DNA from 2 places in the Ruegeria sp. AN11 genome. Region 1 is predicted to be linked to the other one. Evidence: riboswitches for the same ligand, from Rfam matches in the RefSeq annotation. Region 1 holds a riboswitch; the other holds the start of a gene.

Region 1 (3,913 bases):
ACCGCATCCGGAACATGTGAGGGGAAGTGATTTGCAAGCAACTCACGCGCCTTGGCTTTCGCAACTTCACCGACTGGACGCGCGCCGTCTTCCTGCCAGTCAACCGGTGTGCGCCTGTCGCCAACATGAGGATAGAAATAGTCCGATTTCATTCGGTCGTAGGTATGAACCTCACCCAGGTAGTGACCCGGACCCCGACACACATCGGCGATCACCTGCGCTGCAATGTTGTCGGTCGTAACTTCGATCCCACGGATTGTTCGAAGCACATTGCCCAAAAGGTCGTTGTCGCTGACATAGCCTTCCAATGAAACGCCCAGAAGACTGGCATGACTGCCAGCGGCCTGCGTGACAATGTTCGATCCCGCATGTGCCGCCATGGCGACTGCCAGGCATTTCTCAGCCCCGTATTGGGAATCCAGTGTCTTGGCGTCGGTAATCCCGGCTATGGACGAAGTCGGCAAGTTGAAATGCCGCCCCATCTGCGCCGCACCGGCCATCAGGATCGCCTGTTCCCCTCCGCCACCAGACATCGACCCGGTGCGCAGGTCGGCGACCAAAGGTTTGGGTGCAAAAACCGCGCGAACCTGCGGATCGACCAGGCGGGCAAAAACCAATCCGGCGAGCGTTTCAGCCACGGCCTGTACAAGTGACCCGGCCAAAGTGGCCGGGCTTGTGGCCCCGGCCTGTCCCGCGCTGATCAATTGTACCGGAAAACCCGCAAGAATAGCGGCCTCGAGCACTTCACAAGCCTCTTCTGCGAAGCGCATGGGCGGCACAACATGACAGACCATGACAGTCAGGAACGGTCGCGCGCGAAAGGCGGCTTCGTCACCTGCGATCCTGTAACAAAGGCGGGCAATGGCCGGGACGTTTTCGGGTTCGGTAATCGAGACGGAAACATGCTTGGACGTGCCCATCAGGCAGGCATAGGCAGTGTTGAGGTCCATTGCCGCAGCAGGGTCAACGTCGCGCGCAACGACCGGACGGCTGAAATGATGGATGTTCTCCATCCTGTCGACCAGTCGGGCGGCATCATACAGGTCGGCCAGGGTTGAAGGGCGGTAGTGGCCCGTATCGATGTCGAAGACACCCGGCGCGGCGCCGCCGGTTGACATATGGACCCGCGTGCCTTCGATCCGCAGATCGTTTTCAGGAACTTGCCCGCAAAGGACGAAATTCCGCCTTGCCTGCTTGATCGACTTGCGCACAAGGGCGCGCGGAAACAACAATCGTCCGTCATCGCCCAGCGTCCCGCCCGCTGCCGTCACCTTGTCGACCATGGATGGGGTCGGCTGACTTAGTCCGAGGGTCTCAAGCAGCAGCAATGCGGCTTCCTCGGTCTGAGCGACTTCATTCGGGGACAGCGGTTTCAGGCACCCGCCAACCACACCCGGCCATACCGCAGGGCTGGCCTCGTCGCTGTTATCTTGTGTCAGACGGTCCTTGCGACCGCGCCGGCGCGTAGACATGGGCCTAATATCATGAGCTCAGCTTCATTCAAAGTCAGCCTACACAGCCATAGGGCTTGTTTACAAAAGCCGTTTTCTCAGCAATTGATGAGTAAAACTTACATTAGGGAAATTCGTGACCGCCTCTCTTCCCGCCCTTCGCGCCTTCGATGCAGCCGCCCGCCAGGGCAGTTTTCGAATTGCGGCCGAGAAATTGTCGGTCACACCCACGGCGATCAGCCATCACATTCGAGGGCTGGAAGAGCAGCTGGGCGTCAAGCTGTTTGAACGGGCCGGGCGCGAGGTCGCGTTGACCGAAGATGGCAGGCGTCTGGCGGCAGCAACGGCTCAGGCATTTGAAATTCTGGATGACGCGGTGCGCTCGGTTCGCCGCAGCTCCCGCAAAGTGGTCCGACTTGCTGCGGGGCCGATTTTCACCGCCCGCTGGCTGATGCCCCGGATCGGTGATTTTTGGGACGACCACCCCGAGATCGAGCTGGAGGTGGTTCCTTCTTATCAACCCGGCACGCTGAACAGAGCAAACATCGACATCGTGATCCGCTGGGAACGAATGGCCGAGATGCCCGAAAATGCGATCAAGCTGATCGAGCTTGCCCCCGTTGCCATAGCGTCGGAGGCATTTGTCCTGAAGCACGGCCCGGTGAATGAGCCCCAAGACCTGTTGCACTGTCCGCTGTTGCATCAAAGGAACCACTGGGGTTGGCTCGACTGGTTCCGGGCGATGAATGTCCCGGTTGATGGCCCTTTGCGTGGTCCGATCTTTGAAGATGCCAATGTTCTGCTGCGGGGTGCCGCAGAAGGGCAGGGCGCGATTGTCGGCTGGCTGCCCTTGATCGATCAGGATCTGGCCGAAGGTCGCGTCGTGCGTCTGTTTGATGAAAAAATAACACCCACTCATGGTTACTTCGTCGAGAGCACAGGACTTGGCCGATCGCGACGCGAGACCCGGGCCGCGATTGAATGGCTGCAGGTTCAAAGCCTGGGCTCGCAGGCTGATCTGCCCTGATCCCGCCAGTTGAGAAGCATCCTTCATGCCAGTGAAGCGTGAAGGGCGAATTTGGTTGAAATTGTTTCGACATCACCCTAATCACGGCCTCACCTCGGGGTGCGCGGAATGCCGCGCTGAGACGCCCATAGCGAACCCGTTGAACCTGAACCGGCTAGAACCGGCGGAGGGAAAGGTGACGGTTTCATCCACCCTTGCCCTCTCGCCGCAATGGAGGATGACATGAAACATCTGCTGATTGCTGCGGGAATTCTGAGCGCGACTTCGGCTATCGCCGCCGACAAACCTCAGCTGACCGTTTTTACTTATGACAGCTTCGTCTCGGATTGGGGTCCGGGTCCGCAGGTCAAGGAAGCATTCGAAGCGGTCTGCGACTGCGAACTGAACCTTGTTGGAGTGGAAGACGGTGCCGCCCTGTTGTCGCGCATCCGTCTGGAAGGTGAAAACTCGGATGCAGACGTCGTCTTGGGTCTGGACACAAACCTGATTGCGGCAGCAAAGGAAACCGGCCTGTTTGCGCCCAGTTCGGTCAGCGCCGAATACACTTTGCCCGTAGAATGGAACGATGACGTATTCGCGCCTTACGACTGGGGGTATTTCGCGTTTGTCCATAATGCCGACGCAGCAGCACCGGCCAATTTCCGTGAGCTGGCCGACGGTGATACCAAAATCATCATTCAGGATCCGCGTTCATCCACACCAGGGCTTGGCCTGTTGCTGTGGGTCAAAGCCGCCTATGGTGACGAAGCCCCCGAAATCTGGGCAGGACTGGCTGATAATATCGTGACCGTAACCAAGGGCTGGTCCGAGGCGTATGGACTGTTTCTTGAGGGTGAGGCTGACATGGTTCTCAGTTACACCACATCACCTGCCTATCACCTGATCGCTGAAGAAGATGCAAGCAAGGCGGCGGCGGCATTTGACGAAGGTCACTATATGCAGGTCGAAGTAGCCGGGAAACTGGCCGGAACCAATCAGCCTGAACTGGCGGACCAGTTTTTGCAGTTCATGGTTTCGGACGCTTTTCAGCAGATCATTCCGACAACCAACTGGATGTATCCGGCGGTAACGCCTGCGGCGGGCCTGCCCGAAGGGTTTGATACACTGACCGTACCGGAAAAATCTTTGCTGCTGGATTCTGATCAGGCGGCAGCCGTGCGGGACGAGGCGTTGGCGGAATGGCTGGGCGCGCTCAGCCAGTAAATCCGACGCCGGGTATTGGCGCGGCGACACTGATTGCCGTGCTTATTCTTGGTACGCTCGCCGCAGTTGCCCTGCGCGCCGACTCCGCAAGTGGGTTCGGACCGGCCGATTGGTCAGCCCTTCGGTTCACGCTGGTTCAGGCGGTGTTGTCCGCCATTTTCAGTGCAGGGCTTGCCGTTCCTGTCGCCCGCGCGCTGGCCCGGCGGCGTTTTCGCGGGCGGGCGGTTCTGAT
Region 2 (3,913 bases), on a different contig from region 1:
AAGGACGAGCTGGAAACCGAAAACGCCGACAAGATCAAGTCGGGCATCCAGAACGTTACCGAAGCGGCCATGAAACTGGGCGAGGCCATCTACAAGGCGCAGTCCGAAGAGGCCGAGGATGAACCGGCAGCTGCGGACGCCGCTCCGGGTGATGACGATATTGTCGACGCCGAGTTCGAAGATCTGGACGACGACAAGCGTAACTAACGGGTAACCGGGCCAATTCGGGCCGGTCCGGATACCGGGCCGGCCCGTTTACGTTGAGGCAGAAGGAAACACTGATGTCAAAACGCGACTATTACGATGTACTCGGCGTGTCCAAGGGTGCATCGGCGGACGAGATCAAGAAAGGTTTTCGCAGGAAAGCCAAAGAGTTGCATCCCGACCGCAACAAGGACAACCCGGAAGCCGAGGCGCAGTTCAAGGAAGCGAACGAAGCCTATGACGTTCTGAAAGACGCAGAACGCAAGGCCGCCTATGACCGCTTTGGCCATGCCGCGTTTGAAAACGGCATGGGTGGCGGTGGCCGGCCCGGCGGCGGCTTTGGTCAGGGCGATTTCTCCAGCGCGTTTTCGGACGTGTTCGACGACCTGTTCGGCGATTTCATGGGTGGCCAGCGCGGTGGCGGTGGCCGTCGTGCCGCACGCGGTTCCGACCTGCGTTACAACCTGCGCGTCTCGCTGGAAGAGGCGTTTGCGGGTCTGCAAAAGACTATCAACGTGCCCGCTGCCGTGGCCTGTTCGGCCTGTGACGGGTCGGGCGCTGAAAGCGGCGTTGAACCGACGACCTGCCCGACCTGTTCGGGTATGGGCAAGGTCCGCGCGCAACAGGGCTTTTTCACCGTTGAACGCACCTGTCCGACCTGCTCGGGATTGGGTCAGATCATCAAGAATCCGTGCAAATCCTGCGGCGGCGCGGGGCGCGTGGAAAAAGAACGGGCACTGTCCGTCAACATCCCCGCCGGTGTCGAAACCGGCACCCGTATCCGTCTGGCGGGTGAGGGTGAGGCCGGAATGCGTGGTGGCCCCCCGGGCGATCTGTACATCTTTGTCGAAGTGTCCGATCACAAGCTGTTTGAGCGTGACAGCATAAACCTCTATTGCCGCGTGCCGGTCAGCATGGCCAAGGCCGCTCTGGGTGGTTCGATCGAAGTGCCCACCATCGACGGCGGTCGTGGCCGGGTGCAGATCCCGGCAGGCAGCCAGTCGGGCCGCCAGATGCGTTTGCGTGGCAAGGGAATGCCCGCCCTGCGTGGCGGTGGCGTGGGTGACATGTTCATCGAACTGGCTGTGGAAACACCGGTCAACCTGACCAGTCGACAGAAAGAACTGCTGCGTGAGTTTGACGATCTGGGAGAGGACAACCACCCGGAATCAAAAAGCTTTTTCTCGTCGGTCAAGTCCTTCTGGGATGGCATGAAAAGCTAAGGGAACCGCTTTCCCGACCAAAGCCGCCCGGTTTCGGGCGGCTTTTTTGTTGCAGGGGGCGCTGCCCCCGCCGCCCTTTGGGCGCCTCCCCCGGGATATTTTTGGCCAGATGAAGGAAAGATCCCTTGTTCATCTGGCCCCAAATATCCCGGAGCGCGAGGCAGAGCCTCGCAAATACCTTTGGCCTTACCCAAGGTGTCAGGGTGGCCATAAAACAGATCAAATTCAGTCTTGTATTTTTCTGATGTGCCTGTGATTGTCCGGTCAACCGTTGGGGTGCCCTGATCGAAGGGCTGAGAGGCGTTAATGCGCTAACCCATCGAACCTGATCCGGGCAATACCGGCGTAGGGAACGGTCTCAGAATGTCAGACGTTTTCCATGCGCGCGTTGCCCAATTTTGATGGAGCAACGATATGACGCCTATTGCGCTGACAATTGCAGGCTCGGACAGCGGCGGTGGGGCCGGAATTCAGGCTGACATCAAGGCAATGTCTGCCTTAGGGGTTTATGGTGCCAGCGTGATCACCGCCGTGACCGCGCAAAACACACGGGCCGTTACCGCCGTTCACGGGATCCCGCTGAATACTGTCGCCGCACAGATCGATGCCGTTCTGTCTGATCTGAGCGTGGGCGCCGTCAAGATTGGCATGCTGGCGACACCGGAGATCATCCGATGTGTTGCAGACAGCCTTGCAGCGTTTCGTGGTTCCATCGTTCTGGATCCTGTGATGATTGCCAAATCCGGCGATGCCTTGCTGACAGAAGACTCGGTTGAGACATTACGGGCGGTGCTCGTGCCCATAGCCACGCTATTGACGCCGAACTTGCCTGAGGCCGGACGCCTTTTGGATTGCCCGGCTGCGGAGACGCCGGATCAGATGGTAAAACAGGGGCTTGCCTTGTGTGACATGGGCGCAGGTTCCGTTCTGATGAAGGGCGGGCATGGATCCGGCGACATTTGCCGTGATCTCTTGATCGACGCTTCGGGCTTGGTGGCAGAGTTCACGGCACCGCGCCGGAAAACCAGAAATACGCATGGCACTGGCTGCACATTGTCCGCGTCAATTGCTGCCGGGCTGGCGCTGGGAAAACCGCTGACGACGGCCGTTGCAGATGCGCACAGCTATCTGCAAGGCGCGATAGCCCGGTCCGATGATCTGGACATTGGTCGCGGGCATGGGCCGGTTCATCATTTTCATCAGCTTTGGCCCGCATGACTGTCTGGTCGGTCATAGGCGCCGGAGTAGCCGGTCTGACTGTTGCAACCGAGCTGGTGTCGCGCGGCGCTGACGTGCAGATATTCGATCCGGCAGGTGCGCCGGGTCCACATGGCTGTTCCTGGTGGGCGGGTGGCATGCTTGCCCCCTGGTGTGAATACGAAAATGCCGAGGAGCCGGTTCTGCGGCTTGGACAAACAGCGATTGACTGGTGGGACGCCAGAACGCGGGTGCATCGGTGCGGAACGCTGGTTGTTGCGCATTCGCGCGACCTGCCGGATCTGCGCCGCTTTGCACGCCGAACGGATGGGCATTCAGAAGTCGGAAGTGCGAATATCGCCTATTTAGAGCCTGATCTAGACAGTTTCAGTAACGGTCTCTTCTTCCGGGCAGAGGCCCATCTTGATCCCCGGCAAGCGTTGCGGGACCTCTGCAGCCACCTCAGGGACCGAGGTGTGCCCTTTCACCGTACATTGGCCCCTTCCCGGTTGGAGAATGCGATCGATTGCCGGGGGTTGCACGCGCGCGAGATCTTGCATGATCTGCGTGGCGTCAAAGGCGAGATGCTGGTGATCCGCTGCCCGGATGTCACTCTCTCTCGCCCTGTGCGACTGCTGCATCCGCGCATGCCGCTTTATGTCGTCCCGCGGGGTGACGGGGTCTACATGCTGGGCGCAACGATGATCGAATCCGAGGACAGCGGCCGGATTACTGCCCGCTCGATGTTGGAGCTTCTCAGTGCGGCTTATGCGCTGAACCCGGCTTTTGGTGAGGCTGAGATCCTGGAAATCGGTGTCGATCTTCGCCCCGCTTTTCCCGACAACCTGCCTCGCATCCGCCGGTTGGGTCGAACGATCTATGCCAATGGCCTGTATCGCCATGGCTACTTGCTTGCGCCCGCGTTGGCACAGGGCGTCGCCGATCTGGCGCTGGAAAACAAACATTCGGAGATGGTCGATGAAGATCGTGCTTAATGGCGAGGCGCGCGAAAGCCGCGCAGAAACCCTTTCAGATTTGCTGGCGGAATGTGGATTCTCGGGCTGCGTAGCTACCGCTGTGAATGAACAGTTCGTCCCTTCAAGCCTTCGACTGGCACTAAAACTCGAAGATGGTGACCGGGTCGAAGTTGTCGCCCCGATGCAGGGGGGCTGACGTGAAGACCTTTTACGGCACAGAACTGCCCAATCCGCTGATGCTGGGCACGGCGCAGTATCCCAGTCCGGCCATTCTGGAACAAGCGTTTCGCCTCAGCGGGGCGGGTGTTGCCA

Evidence for each region. Region 1 has a riboswitch for thiamine pyrophosphate ahead of thiB (thiamine ABC transporter substrate binding subunit). Riboswitches for the same ligand answer to the same signal wherever they lie in the genome.
Region 2: linked by a shared signal. The riboswitch ahead of thiD (bifunctional hydroxymethylpyrimidine kinase/phosphomethylpyrimidine kinase) and the one ahead of thiB (thiamine ABC transporter substrate binding subunit) in region 1 are both predicted to bind thiamine pyrophosphate.

What each region holds. Positions count from the first base shown of each region.
Region 1 covers NZ_JBQFJD010000002.1:122,762-126,674, reverse strand. Annotated here, with positions in the region: gene ACR3EQ_RS20525 (trimethylamine methyltransferase family protein) at 1-1,472, opposite strand, end outside; gene ACR3EQ_RS20520 (LysR family transcriptional regulator) at 1,588-2,478, shown strand; TPP riboswitch at 2,564-2,668, shown strand; gene thiB (thiamine ABC transporter substrate binding subunit) at 2,701-3,681, shown strand; gene ACR3EQ_RS20510 (thiamine/thiamine pyrophosphate ABC transporter permease ThiP) at 3,657-3,913, shown strand, end outside.
Region 2 covers NZ_JBQFJD010000001.1:2,870,689-2,874,601, reverse strand. Annotated here, with positions in the region: gene dnaK (molecular chaperone DnaK) at 1-207, shown strand, start outside; gene dnaJ (molecular chaperone DnaJ) at 282-1,427, shown strand; TPP riboswitch at 1,690-1,796, shown strand; gene thiD (bifunctional hydroxymethylpyrimidine kinase/phosphomethylpyrimidine kinase) at 1,842-2,645, shown strand; gene ACR3EQ_RS14150 (FAD-dependent oxidoreductase) at 2,642-3,619, shown strand; gene thiS (sulfur carrier protein ThiS) at 3,603-3,797, shown strand; gene ACR3EQ_RS14140 (thiazole synthase) at 3,799-3,913, shown strand, end outside.